Regions from separate parts of the Streptomyces sp. NPDC006197 genome, predicted to be linked through region 2. Evidence: riboswitches for the same ligand, from Rfam matches in the RefSeq annotation. Region 2 holds a riboswitch; the other holds the start of a gene.
What was found. A riboswitch is a leader RNA that binds a small molecule or an ion and turns the genes downstream of it on or off. The one in region 2 is predicted to bind ZMP and ZTP.
Positions count from the first base shown of each region.

Region 1: it holds a riboswitch for ZMP and ZTP, as region 2 does, so the genes downstream of both, glyA (serine hydroxymethyltransferase) here and ABZ318_RS11340 (tetrahydrofolate dehydrogenase/cyclohydrolase catalytic domain-containing protein) in region 2, are expected to answer to the same signal.

Region 1 covers NZ_JBEXSZ010000062.1:12,157-19,016, forward strand. Annotated here, with positions in the region: gene ABZ318_RS20380 (hypothetical protein) at 1-66, opposite strand, end outside; gene ABZ318_RS20385 (hypothetical protein) at 176-466, shown strand; gene ABZ318_RS20390 (glutathionylspermidine synthase family protein) at 482-1,666, shown strand; gene rocD (ornithine--oxo-acid transaminase) at 1,725-2,930, opposite strand; ZMP/ZTP riboswitch at 3,054-3,145, shown strand; gene glyA (serine hydroxymethyltransferase) at 3,210-4,478, shown strand; gene trpS (tryptophan--tRNA ligase) at 4,605-5,618, shown strand; gene ABZ318_RS20410 (2'-5' RNA ligase family protein) at 5,710-6,300, shown strand; gene ABZ318_RS20415 (decaprenylphospho-beta-D-erythro-pentofuranosid-2-ulose 2-reductase) at 6,362-6,860, opposite strand, start outside.
Region 2 covers NZ_JBEXSZ010000026.1:29,140-35,999, forward strand. Annotated here, with positions in the region: gene ABZ318_RS11325 (DEAD/DEAH box helicase) at 1-1,883, shown strand, start outside; gene ABZ318_RS11330 (SWF or SNF family helicase) at 1,880-3,286, shown strand; gene ABZ318_RS11335 (hypothetical protein) at 3,267-4,187, opposite strand; gene ABZ318_RS11340 (tetrahydrofolate dehydrogenase/cyclohydrolase catalytic domain-containing protein) at 4,508-5,362, opposite strand; ZMP/ZTP riboswitch at 5,391-5,498, opposite strand; gene ABZ318_RS11345 (GAF domain-containing protein) at 5,732-6,860, shown strand, end outside.

The DNA of each region.
Region 1 (6,860 bases), on a different contig from region 2:
GGCCCCCATCGCCTGGAGCACCGATGCCGCGCCGAAGCAGACGGACGAGGCCAGCGCGCACATCATCCCGAATAGCACGAAACGACTCTAGGGGGTGAGGCCGGAAAACACCGGCCTACACTGTGCGGTCGCGACGGACGTGACGGGTTCGCGACAGCGAAGGGGAGCGACGGACATGCGCAGGCTGAGGTCGAGCACGGTGGTGCTCGGCGGGATGGGTGTGCTCGCGGCGACGATCACCGCGTGCGGTTCGGAGCCGGACCGGAGGTGCGTGGACCCGCTGACCCGGGAGGAACTGCCCAGCTACCGGTGCGAGAGCGGCGGCGGAAGCGACGACGACAGCACCACCCGGGGCGCGTACTACTACGGCGGATCCGTCCGCGACAAGCGCGTCAGCGGCGGCAGCTTCGACAAGACCGCGGTCGACAGCGGCGGCTTCGGCTGCTCAGGCACCGGCGGCGGCTGAGACGGGCACGGCACCGTGGAACGCCACACCATCGAGCCCCGGCCCGACTGGCAGCGGACGGTCGAGGAACAGGGACTCGTCTACCCCCTGACCCGCTACCCGGACGGCTCGCTGCGCCCGTACTGGGACGAGAGCGCGTACTACTCCTTCTCGCTGCCCGAGGTCGAGGCCCTGGAAGAGGTCGTCGAGGAACTGCACGCGCTGTGCCTGACGGCGGCCGCGCACATCGTCGAGCACGACCGCTTCGCCGAGCTCGGGATCACCGATCCGAAGCTGGCCGGGCTGGTCGCCGAGTCCTGGCGGCGGCGGGCCGAACTCCCCTCCCTGTACGGCCGCTTCGACCTGCGCTACGACGGCACGGGACCGGCCAAGATGCTGGAGTACAACGCCGACACCCCCACCTCCCTGGTGGAGGCGGCGAGCCCCCAGTGGTTCTGGATGGAGGAGCGGTTCCCCGGCGCCGACCAGTGGAACTCCCTCCACGAGCGGCTCGTCGACGCCTGGAAGCGCCAGGCCCACCTCCTCCCGCCCGGCCCCGTCCACTTCGCACACTCGGACGGCGACGAACTCGGCGAGGACCTGATGACGGTCGCGTACCTGCGCGAGACCGCCCAACAGGCCGGACTCGACACCGAGGCGCTCTCCGTCGAACGGATCGGCTGGGACCGGCTCTCGCGCCGCTTCGTGGACGACCGGCTCCGCTTCATCCGCAGCTGCTTCAAGCTCTACCCGTGGGAGTGGCTGACCACCGACCGCTTCGGCCCGCACGTCCTCGCCACCCTCGACAACGGCGGCGGCACCGGCACGACCTGCTGGATCGAACCCGCCTGGAAGATGCTGCTCTCCAACAAGGCACTCCTCGCGATCCTGTGGGAGCTGAACCCCGGCCACCCCAACCTCCTGCCCGCCTACCTCGACGGGCCGCGCGAACTCGCCTCCACCACCGGCTGGGTCGCCAAGCCGCTGCTCGGCCGCGAGGGCGCGGGCGTCACCCTGCACGAGGCCGGCACGGCACCCTTCGTACGGGACGGGGAGGCCTGCTGCTACCAGGAGCTGGCCCCCCTGCCGGACTTCGACGGCAACCGGGTGGTGCTGGGGGCGTGGGTCGTGGAGGACGAGGCGGCGGGGCTGGGCATCCGGGAGTCGACGGGCCTCGTCACCGACGAATACGCCCGCTTCCTCCCGCACGTGATCCTGTGACCGCCGCCGCCCCGGTACGGCCGGGGCCGCCGCCCCGGCAGGGGCGCCGTCCCGGGCCTCAGGCCGACAGCACCGACCTCAGCTGCTCCAGCCCCCAGTCCAGGTCCTCCTTCGAGATCACCAGCGGCGGCGCGATCCGGATCGTCGACCCGTGCGTGTCCTTCACCAGGACCCCCCGCTCCATCAGCCTCTCCGAGATCTCCCGCCCCGTGCCCCTGGACGGCACGACGTCCACCCCGGCCCACAGCCCGCGCCCGCGCACCGCCTCCACCGCGCCGCCGCCCACGAGCAGCCCCAGCTCCGCGTGGAGGTGCTCGCCCAGCTCCGCCGCCCGCTCCTGGAACTCGCCCGTCCGCAGCATCGCGATGACCTCCAGGGCCACCGCGCAGGCCAGCGGGTTCCCGCCGAACGTCGAACCGTGCTCGCCGGGCCGGAACACCCCGAGCACGTCGCGGTCGGCCACCACCGCCGACACCGGGACCACCCCGCCGCCCAGCGCCTTCCCCAGGACGTACACGTCCGGCACCACGCCCTCGTGCTCGCACGCGAACGTCCGCCCCGTCCGGCCCAGGCCCGACTGGATCTCGTCCGCCATGAACAGCACGTTCCGCCGGCGCGTCAGCTCCCGCACCCCCGCCAGGTAGCCGGCCGGCGGGACCAGGACCCCCGCCTCGCCCTGGATCGGTTCGAGCAGCACGGCCACCGTGTTCTCGGTGACCGCCGCCTCCATCGCCGTCAGGTCCCCGTACGGCACGATCTCGAACCCCGGTGTGTACGGCCCGTAGTGGTCCCGCGCCTCGTGGTCCGTCGAGAAGCTCACGATCGTCGTCGTCCGGCCGTGGAAGTTGTTCGCCGCCACCACGATCTTCGCGTGCCCGTCCGGCACGCCCTTCACCTCGTACCCCCACTTCCGGGCGGTCTTCACGGCCGTCTCGACCGCCTCCGCCCCGGTGTTCATCGGCAGCACCGCCTCCTTGCCGCACAGCTCCGCGAGCCGCGCGCAGAACTCGGCGAACCGGTCGTGGTGGAAGGCGCGCGAGGTCAGCGTCACCCGCTCCAGCTGCGCCTTCGCCGCGTCGATCAGACGCCGGTTGCCGTGCCCGAAGTTGAGCGCCGAGTACCCGGCGAGCATGTCGAGGTAGCGACGGCCCTCGACGTCGGTCATCCAGGCGCCGTCCGCCGAGGCGACGACGACCGGAAGGGGGTGGTAGTTGTGCGCGCTGTGCGCGTCCGCGGAAGCGATCGCCTCTTCTGTCCTCGACACGGGATCTCCGTTCGTCCTGCGGCTCGGGGAGTGCTCGTCCCCCAGGGGGCTGTGGCCCCCTTCTTATCGTCGCTCGGATGCCGGACAGGGAAACCTCGGCGGCGGCACGCCAGCTACTGTGGAAACACGCACGGCGACTGGCGTACGGGGAAGCGACCCCGGGGGAGCCGCGCGCGCTCCACGAACACGAGGTGCCGCTCGCCTGGGTATCACGGGACCCCCGTCCCGTGCGGCACCCCGCCCCGGGACCGATCCGCCGAACGCCCGGAGGACACCGCCATGACCGCCCCGCAGCAGCACCCCGCGCTCGCCGCCGCCGACCCCGAGCTCGCCGCCCTCGTCGGCGCCGAGGAACGGCTCCAGGCCGAGACCCTGCGCCTCATCCCCAGCGAGAACTACGTCTCCGCCGCCGTGCTCGAAGCCTCCGGCACCGTCCTCCAGAACAAGTACAGCGAGGGCTACCCCGGCCGCCGCTACTACGAGGGCCAGCAGAACATCGACCAGGTCGAGACCCTCGCGATCGAGCGGGCCAAGGCCCTCTTCGGCGTCGACCACGCCAACGTCCAGCCCTACTCCGGCTCCCCGGCCAACCTCGCCGTCTACCTCGCCTTCGCGCGGCCCGGCGACACCGTCATGGGCATGGCCCTGCCCATGGGCGGCCACCTCACCCACGGCTGGGGCGTCTCCGCCACCGGCAGCTGGTTCCGCGGCGTCCAGTACGGCGTCCGCCAAGACACCGGCCTCATCGACTTCGACCAGGTCCGCGACCTCGCCCTCAAGGAGCGCCCGAAGGTCATCTTCTGCGGCGGCACCGCACTGCCCCGCACCATCGACTTCGCCGCCTTCGGCGAGATCGCCCGCGAGTCCGGCGCCGTCCTCGTCGCCGACGTCGCCCACATCGCCGGCCTCATCGCGGGCGGCGCCCACCCGTCCCCGGTCGGCCACGTCGACGTGATCTCCACGACCACCCACAAGACCCTCCGCGGCCCGCGCGGCGCCATGCTGATGTCCACCGAGGAGCACGCCAAGGCCCTCGACAAGGCCGTCTTCCCCGGCCTCCAGGGCGGCCCCCACAACCAGACCACCGCCGCCATCGCCGTCGCCCTCCGCGAGGCCTCCCTGCCCTCCTTCCGCGACTACGCCCACGCCGTCGTCGCCAACGCCAAGGCCCTCGCCGAGGCGCTCCTCGCCCGCGGCTTCGACCTGGTCTCCGGCGGCACCGACAACCACCTGATCCTGATCGACCTCACCCCCAAGCAGGTCCCGGGCAAGATCGCCGCGAAGGCCCTCGACCGGGCCGGGATCGTCGTCAACTACAACACCGTCCCCTACGACCCGCGGAAGCCCTTCGACCCCTCCGGCATCCGCATCGGCACCCCCTCCCTCACCTCCCGGGGCCTTGGGCCGGACCACATGGCGAAGGTCGCCGAGTGGATCGACCGCGCCGTCACCGCCGCCGGCACGGGCGACGAGGACACCCTCCGCACGGTCCGCGCCGAGGTCGCCGACCTCATGGCCGCCCACCCCGCCCCGGGCCTCCCGGTCTGACCGCCCGCCCCGACGGCTCCCGCGCTCCCGGTCCACAGGAGCGCGGGGCCGCCGGGACGCACCGTGTTCCCGGTCTCACGCACCGGCGGGCGGGGATCGCCTCCCGCACCTGAGAGAATGATGTGCATGGCCTCTGACAGTCCCCGCGTGCTCTCCGGAATCCAGCCCACGGCAGGCTCGTTCCACCTCGGCAACTACCTCGGCGCCGTCCGCCAGTGGGTCGCCCTGCAGGAGACCCACGACGCCTTCTACATGGTCGTCGACCTGCACGCCATCACGGTGCCGCAGGACCCGGCCGAGCTGCGGGCGAACACCCGGCTCGCCGCCGCCCAGCTGCTCGCCGCCGGCCTCGACCCGGAGCGCTGCACCCTCTTCGTCCAGAGCCACGTCCCGGAGCACGCGCAGCTCGGCTGGGTCATGAACTGCCTCACCGGTTTCGGCGAGGCCTCCCGCATGACCCAGTTCAAGGACAAGTCCGCCAAGCAGGGCGCCGACCGCGCCACCGTCGGCCTCTTCACGTATCCGATCCTCCAGGTCGCGGACATCCTGCTCTACCAGGCCAACGAGGTCCCGGTCGGCGAGGACCAGCGCCAGCACATCGAGCTGACCCGCGACCTCGCGGAGCGCTTCAACGGCCGCTTCGGCGACACCTTCACGCTCCCCAAGCCGTACATCCTCAAGGAGACGGCGAAGATCTACGACCTCCAGGACCCGGCGGTCAAGATGAGCAAGTCGGCGTCCACGCCGAAGGGCCTCATCAACCTCCTGGACGACCCGAAGACCACCGCCAAGAAGGTCAAGAGCGCCGTCACCGACACCGACACGGTGATCCGCTTCGACCCGGAGAACAAGGCCGGCATCTCCAACCTGCTCACCATCATGTCCACGCTCACCGCCACGTCCGTCGCGGACCTGGAGAAGAGCTACGAGGGCAAGATGTACGGCGCGCTGAAGACGGATCTCGCCGAGGTCATGGTGGACTTCGTCACGCCCTTCCGGGCCCGCACGCAGGAATACCTGGACGACCCGGAGACGCTGGACTCGGTCCTGGCCAAGGGCGCGGAGAAGGCCCGCGCGGTCGCCGCGGAGACGCTGGCGCAGACGTACGAGCGGATGGGCTTCCTGCCCGCCAAGCACTGAGTCCGAGGACCCTGGCCGAAAGGGTGGTGCAGGCCGCACACTGGCGCTGCACCACCCGTACACATCTCGACGGACGACGGAGGAGAACGACGTGGGGACCGTAACGCTCGGCGTTTCGATCGCGGTCCCGGAGCCCTACGGCAGCCTGCTCCAGGAGCGGCGCGCCGGCTTCGGGGACCAGGCCGCGTACGGCATCCCCACGCACGTCACCCTGGTCCCGCCGACCGAGGTCCCCGAGGAGCGGCTGCCGGAGATCGAGGCCCACCTCGCGGGCGTCGCCGCCGAACACCAGCCGTTCCCCGTGCGCCTCAAGGGCACCGGGACCTTCCGCCCGCTCTCCCCGGTCGTCTACGTGAAGGTGGAGGAGGGCGTCGCCCCCTGCCACCGCCTCCAGCACCGGATCCGCGACGAGGCCGGGCCGCTGGTGCGCGAGCTCCAGTTCCCGTACCACCCGCACGTCACCGTGGCGCACGGCATCTCCGAGGAGGGGATGGACCGGGCGTTCGAGGAGCTGGCGGGGTACGAGGCGGCCTGGACCTGCCGCTCCTTCGCGCTGTACGAGCAGGGCCCGGACGGGATCTGGCGGAAGCTGTACGACTACGAGTTCGGCAGCGGCCGCCCGATCGCCGCCGTCCCCGCCCAGGGCGGCAGCCCGGTCGACACCCCGACGCCGACGGCCTGACCCGCCGGGCGGGCCTTCTGACCCGCCGGGCCCGGCCTTCCGGGCGGGCCGGAGCCGTACGTCACACCGGCAGGCGCCGGAACAGCGGCCTCGGCACGTGCCGTACCGCCGCCATCACCATCCGCAGCGAGCCCGGCACCCACACCGTCTCCGATCGCCGCCGCAACCCCAGCTCGATCGCACCCGCGACCGCCTCCGGGGTCGTCGCGAGCGGCGCCTCCGCGAGCCCGGCCGTCGCCTTCGAGCGCACGAACCCGGGCCGTACGACCATGACGTGCACGCCCGTGCCGTGCAGCGCGTCCCCCAGGCCCTGCGCGAAGGCGTCGAGCCCCGCCTTCGACGAGCCGTAGATGAAGTCGGCGCGGCGCGCCCGCTCGCCCGCCACCGACGAGAGCACCACCAGCGAACCGTGCCCCTGCGCCTGGAGCGCGCCCGCGCACACCAGACCGGCCGAGACGGCGCCCGTGTAGTTGGTCTGCGCGACCCGGACGGCGGCGGCCGGGTCCGACTCGTCGCGCGCCTGGTCGCCGAAGACCCCGAAGGCGAGCAGCACCATGTCG
Region 2 (6,860 bases):
GAGGCTCTGGACTCGAAGGCTCCGGATTCGGGTACGACGTCGGTCTCGGTGCGGACCCCACGGGCGACTCGGACTCCACGGACGTCACCGGCGCCGCCCGCACCTCCGCGCTGCCCTCCTTCCTCGCCGCCGACTCCCTGCTCGCCTTCAACTGGCGCTTCGCCGTGGGCGACCACGAGCTCACCCGGGCCGAGCTCGACCGGCTCGCCGAGGCGGGACGGCCGCTCGTACGGCTGCGCGACCGCTGGGTCCTCGTCGATCCGGCCGAGGTGCGCCGGGCCCGGGCCCACCAGGACCGCAAGGTCACCCCGGTGGACGCCCTCTCGGCCGTCCTCACCGGCACGACCGAGGTCGACGGGCACCCCGTCGAGGTGGCCGCGACGGGCTGGCTGGAGCGCCTGCGGGAGCGGCTCGCCGAACCCGAAGGCGGCCGCCCGGAGATCTCACAGCCGGCGGCGCTCGCCGCGACCCTGCGCGACTACCAGCTGCGCGGTCTCGACTGGCTCCACCGGATGACCTCGCTCGGCCTCGGCGGCTGCCTCGCCGACGACATGGGACTCGGCAAGACGATCACGGTCATCGCCCTGCACCTGCACCGGCAGGTCGACCCGGCGTCCGCCGGGCCGACCCTCGTCGTCTGCCCGACCTCGCTCATGGGCAACTGGCAGCGGGAGATCGAGAAGTTCGCGCCCGGCACTCCGGTGCGCCGTTTCCACGGCGCGGCCCGTGACCTGGAGGAGGTCGCCGAAGGCGGCTTCGTGCTCACCACGTACGGCACCATGCGGCTGGACGCCGAGCGGCTCGCCGCCCGGAGCTGGGGGCTCGTCGTCGCCGACGAGGCACAGCACGTCAAGAACCCGTACTCGGCGACCGCCCGCCAGCTGCGGACCATCGGGGCACGCGCACGCGTGGCACTGTCCGGCACGCCGGTGGAGAACAACCTCTCCGAACTGTGGGCGATCCTCGACTGGACCACCCCGGGGCTCCTCGGCGGTCTGGGCGCCTTCCGGACCCGGTTCGCCGCCGCCGTCGAGGGCGGGCGGGACCCGGCCGCCGCCGCGCGGCTCGCCGCCCTCGTGCGCCCCTTCCTGCTGCGCCGGCGCAAGTCCGACCCCGGGATCGCCCCCGAGCTGCCGCCGAAGACCGAGACCGACCGGACCGTCTCCCTCACGCCCGAACAGGCCGGTCTGTACGAGGCGGTGGTGCGGGAGACCCTCGCGGCGATCGCCGAAGCCGACGGTATGGAGCGCCGCGGCCTCGTCGTGAAGCTCCTGACGGGGCTCAAGCAGATCTGCAACCACCCCGCCCAGTACCTCAAGGAGGAGCGGCCGACGATCGAGGGCCGCTCGGGCAAGCTGGAGCTGCTCGACGAACTCCTCGACACGATCCTCGCCGAGGGCGCGTGCACCCTGGTCTTCACCCAGTACGTGGGGATGGCCCGGCTCCTGGAGGCGCACCTCGCGGCGCGGGGCGTGCGGACGCAGTTCCTCCACGGCGGCACCCCGGTCGCCGAACGCGAAGCGATGGTCGCCCGCTTCCAGAGCGGGGACGTCCCGGTCTTCCTGCTCTCCCTGAAGGCCGCCGGGACGGGGCTCAACCTGACCCGCGCCGAACACGTCGTGCACTACGACCGCTGGTGGAACCCGGCCGTGGAGGCACAGGCCACCGACCGCGCGTACCGGATCGGGCAGGACCGGCCGGTGCAGGTCCACCGGCTCATCGCCGAGGGCACGATCGAGGACCGGATCGCCGCGATGCTCGACCGCAAGCGCGAGCTGGCGGACACCGTCCTCGGCACCGGCGGGGACACCCCGCCGGAACTGACCGAACTGACCGATGCCGAACTGGCGGAGCTGGTGCGGCTGCGAGGGGACGGACGATGAGCGAGTACGGACGAGGACGCGGCCACGGGCACGGGCACGGGGACGACGAGCGGACCTTCGAGGCGCTCCCACCGGCGCACGGCGGCGGGTTCACCCGCACCTGGTGGGGACGGGCCTGGTTGAAGGCCCTGGAGGACACGGCGCTCGACGGGCGACAGCTCAAGGCGGGACGCCGGCACGCGCGCGCGGGGGCGGTGGGCGCCGTCTCGGTGCGGCCCGGCCGGATCACCGCGATGGTCAAGGACCGCGACGGCACGGCGTACCGCGGCGACGTGCTGGTGCGGGAGTTCTCCGAGGAGCAGTGGGAACGGCTCCTCGACCTCGCCGTGGGCAGCGCGGGCCACATCGCCGCGCTCCTCGACCGCGAGATGCCGCCGCACCTGGTGGAGGACGCGGCGGCGGCCGGGCTCGACCTGCTGCCGGGCATCGGGGACCTCGACGCGGAGTGCGGCTGCGAGGCCTGGGACCACTGTCCGCACACGGCGGCGCTCTGCTATCAGGTCGCCCGCCTCCTCGACGAGGACCCCTTCGTGCTCCTGCTGATGCGCGGACGGGGCGAGCGCCTCCTTCTGGAGCAGCTGCAGGCGCGCAGTGCCGCACGGGCGGCCGCGCCGTCCGCGCGTGGCGGGGCGGGGACCGGCGGCGCGCCGGGCGGCAGGACCGAAGAAGCCGGCGGGATGCCCGGCGTGTCGGCCGAGGAGGCGTTCGCGGCGGGTTTCCTCGTGCCGCCGCTGCCCGCCCCTCCGGTCGCCCCGGCCGTGCCGGGTCGGCCGCCGTCCCTGGACACGGACACGCCGCCGGAACCGGGGGTCGACCCCGCGGCCCTCGAGTTCCTCGCGGCCGACGCGGCGGCACGCGCGCACCGGCTGCTCGGCGAGTTGACGAGCGGCGGGGGCACGGCCGCTCCGGGCGGAGCGAGCCTGCCGCGTCTGCCCCTCCTGACGGTCGCTCAGGACGCGGTACGACTCGCGGCGGGCGCCCCCGCTCCCTCGATCGCGGCACGGCTCGCCGACGGCTCGGGCAGGTCGCGGGCGGAGCTGGAGCCGGCCACGCGCGCGTGGCGGTTCGGCGGCGCCGCCGCCCTCGCCGTACTGGACGAGGAATGGACGCCGGACGCCGAGGCACTGGAACGGGCCGCGGTCCGGCTCGCCGGGGCGTGGGCGGAGGACGATCGCCCGGCGCTGCGGCGCGCGGGCGGCGCACGGTGGACGGCCGTGGGCGCCGATGCGCAGCTGCGGCTCGGCGAGGACGGGCGCTGGTGGCCGTACCTGAAGGCCGGGGCCCGCTGGTCCCCGGCCGGCCCGCCGGACCACGACCCGGCGGCGGCCCTGGCGACGGCGCTCGCCGCTGGTGCCGGTGAAGCCGGTGCCCCCGGGCCCGGTGCTATTGGAGCCGGTGGCTGAGCGTGCCGCTGGTGGCGGCCAGGCTGCAGGCGACGGTGTCCTCGCCGAGGAGGAAACTCGTCCGGTACGGGTACTGGACGAAGGTCGTCCAGCGCGTGCCGAGCGGCTGCCGGGCGGCCTTGCGGCGAAGCGGTTCGCGGCAGAGCACGGTGGCCGCCTCGCGTACCGCCTCATCGGTGGCGAAGGCGCCGACCAGACGGGGGCGGGCAACGAGTTCGCCCTGGTGCGGCGTGTCGCAGCGCCGCCGGAGGGCGGTGCCGGGCGCGTCGCGGTCGATGTCGAAGCAGTCGCCGACGCGCAGCGCCTCGTAGGAGACGGGTCGCTCGGGCGCCGGAGCGCCCGTCGGGCGACCGGACGGGGTGGCGCCGGGGGCGGGGGCGGTGCTCCGGGACCGGGAAGGGACCGGTGACGTACTGCCCTGCTGATGCCTGGCTCGGTCCCCGGCTGCCGTTCGCTGCGGCGTGGCGCTCGTCGTCGTGGAGTTCGCGGGCGTTCCAACGCTCGGCGTGTCGGCCTCCCCCGCTCCGGCCGTCGCGGTGGGGGCGGACTGTCCCGGCTCGCCGGTGACGACGGGGGACGGCGTGCCGACCGGGTCCCCGCCCGGTGGGCCGTCGGCGAGTCCGCCGCCTGCCGCCCCGCCCCGTGCGGTCAGGAATGCGCCGGCCACCAGGGCGGCCGTGAGCAGCGGCACGAGCGGCACGCCGAACCAGCGGGCGCGCCGCGCCGCCGGTCCCGGCCGGGCCGCGCCGAGCCGCACGAAGCGGGCCGACCACGCGGACTCGGCAGCGGTCGCGAGGCGCTCGACCGCGAGGGACTCGATCGGACGGCGCAGGGCGGAGTCGGGTGCGGTCGAGCCGGGTGCGGTCGAGCCGGTCGGGTTCGGACTCGTCGAAGAGACCATGCCAGTGGGACCCGGGTCAGTCGGATCCATCCCAGTCGGATCCGTCTCAGTCGGATCCGTCTCAGTCGGATCCGTATCGGTGGAAGTCGACGAGCCCGTATCGGTATCGGTGGGACGGGACGGGCCCGGGCTGCCCGGTCCGGGCGGCGGAGTGGCGGTCGGCGGGTGGGACACAGGGATCAGGTTCGCCGTTCGGCGGCGGCGCGGCCAGCTTTCACCGGCCGCCGGGCTCGACCTGTACAGAATCGTGACGATCGCCGACCGCGCGCGCTCGCACCCCCACCGCTCCACCGTCATCGCCACCGCCCGGTCACAGCCGTCTACAGGCCGAGCTGGCGCTCCGCGCCCTCGACCGTCTGGGCGAGGAGCACGGCGATGGTCATGGGGCCGACACCGCCGGGGACCGGGGTGATGAGGGAGGCGCGCTCGGCGGCCGACGCGAAGTCGACGTCGCCGATGTTGCCCGGGTTGTAGCCGGCGTCGATGACGACGGCGCCCGGCTTGATGTCCTCGCCCTTGATGAAGTTCGGCTTCCCGACGGCGGCGACGAGGACGTCGGCCCCACGGACCACCGAGGAGAGGTCCTGGGTGCGGGAGTGGCAGTAGGTGACGGTGGCGTCGCGGCCGAGGAGGAGCAGTCCGGCCGGCTTGCCCAGGATGGCGCTGCGGCCCACGACGACGGCGCGCTTGCCGCTGAGTTCGACGTCGTAGGCGTCGAGGAGGCGCATGATGCCGCCGGGCGTGCAGGAGACGAAGCCGGGCAGCCCGAAGCCCATGGCGGCGAAGGAGGCCATGGTGACGCCGTCGACGTCCTTCTCCGGGGCGATGGCCTCGAAGGCGGCGCGCTCGTCGATGTGGGGGCCGACCGGGTGCTGGAGCAGGATGCCGTGGACCTCGGGGTCCTCGGACAGGGCGGTGACCGCGGCGACGAGCTCCTCGGTCGTCGTCTCGGCGGGCAGTTCGACGTGCTTGGAGCGGATTCCGGCCTTCGCGCAGCGGTTCTGCTTCATCTTCACGTACGTGACGGAGGCCGGGTCCGCGCCGACCAGGACGGTCGCGAGGCACGGCGTGACGCCGGTGCGGCGGGTGATCTCGGCGGCTCGGGCGGCGGTCTCCTCGACCGTACGGCGGGCGAGGGCCGTGCCGTCCATGAGGGTGGCGGTGCTGGTGGACATGGAAACTCCTGGGCGTCGTCTCTGACCGGTGGTTCGCCCAGGCGCACGGCATCGGCACGGTCGCGCCGTTGCGGCACGCTCCGCCGGGCCGCTCCCCGGTGGTGATCCACCTCAAGCGCCAGTCACGGCCCGGACCCCACTCTACGTGAGCGGCGGGGGGCCGGTCCCGGACAGGGTGCGCATGCCGTGGTGCGAGGTGGCTTGTCGGGCGCCCGCGGGCGCACCACGATGAGCGCGACGGGCCGGGACGACCTCGACGAGGAGGCCGAGTTGAGCGATGCGTGGATGGCCGTGGAGCCACGGCCGGAACGGGCACCGGCGGCGGGTCCGGGAGCGGAAGCGACTCCCCGCCCGAAGGTGGGCCGGGGTGTGACGACCACCGGGAGTGCACCGGCAGACCGGGGCACGGGCACCGGCCGAGGCTCCGACGGACACGCGGGCACCGGCCGAGGCGCCGACGAACGCACGGGCGCCAACGGGGGCACACGCACGGACGCCCACCGGGGCACGGACGCGGACCTGCCCGTCCGGCAGGCCCGCCCGCTGGTGGCCGCGTCCTGGCGCCGGTCCGTACGCGCGCGCGTGAGCCCTGACGGGGCGGCGCGGGTGGAACTGGACGAGGACGAGCTCGCCGCGTGCCGGGAAGCCCATCCCCTCTCCGCGGCGATGCCGGTGATCCGGGAGCTGATGGGGGCGTACGCGACGGACGGCGAGCATCTTCTCGCGGTCTGCGACGCCGCCGGACGCATGCTCTGGGTCGAAGGGCACCCGGGCACCCTGCGCAGGGCCCGGGGGATGAACTTCGTCGCCGGGGCCCGCTGGTCGGAGGCGGCGGCCGGGACGAACGCGCCGGGCACCGCCCTGGCCGTCGACCGGCCGGTGCAGGTCGTCGCCTCCGAGCACTTCCGGCGTCCGGTGCGGGCGTGGACCTGTGCCGCGGCCCCCGTGCACGACCCGCACAGCGGGCGCGTGATCGGCGCGGTCGACATCACCGGCGGGGAGCGACTCGCGCACCCGCACAGCCTCGGTTTCGTCCAGGCGGTGGCCCGCGCGGCCGAGTCCCAGCTGGCCCTGCTCGGACCGGCCCCGGACCCGGAGCGGGTCAGGCTGTCGGCGCTCGGCCGGGACGAGGCGGTGCTCTCGGTGGGCGGGCGGCGGCTGCGGCTGAGCCGTCGTCACAGCGAGATCCTGGTGGTCCTCGCACACCGGCCGGAGGGGGTGGGCGGCGACGAACTCCTCACCCTCCTGTACGAGGACGGGTCGGTCACGCCGGTGACGCTGCGGGCGGAGCTGTCCCGGCTGCGCGCGCTGCTCGGTCCCGACGTGCTGCGATCGCGGCCGTACCGGCTCGCCGCGCCCGTGGACGCGGACTTCGCGACGGTCGACCGGAAGCTCGCGTCGGGGGCCGTCGCGGCGGCGGCCGGGGAGTACGCGGGCCCGTTGCTCCCCGCGTCGACCGCGCCCGGGGTCGTACGGCTGCGGGAGCGGCTCGCGGACC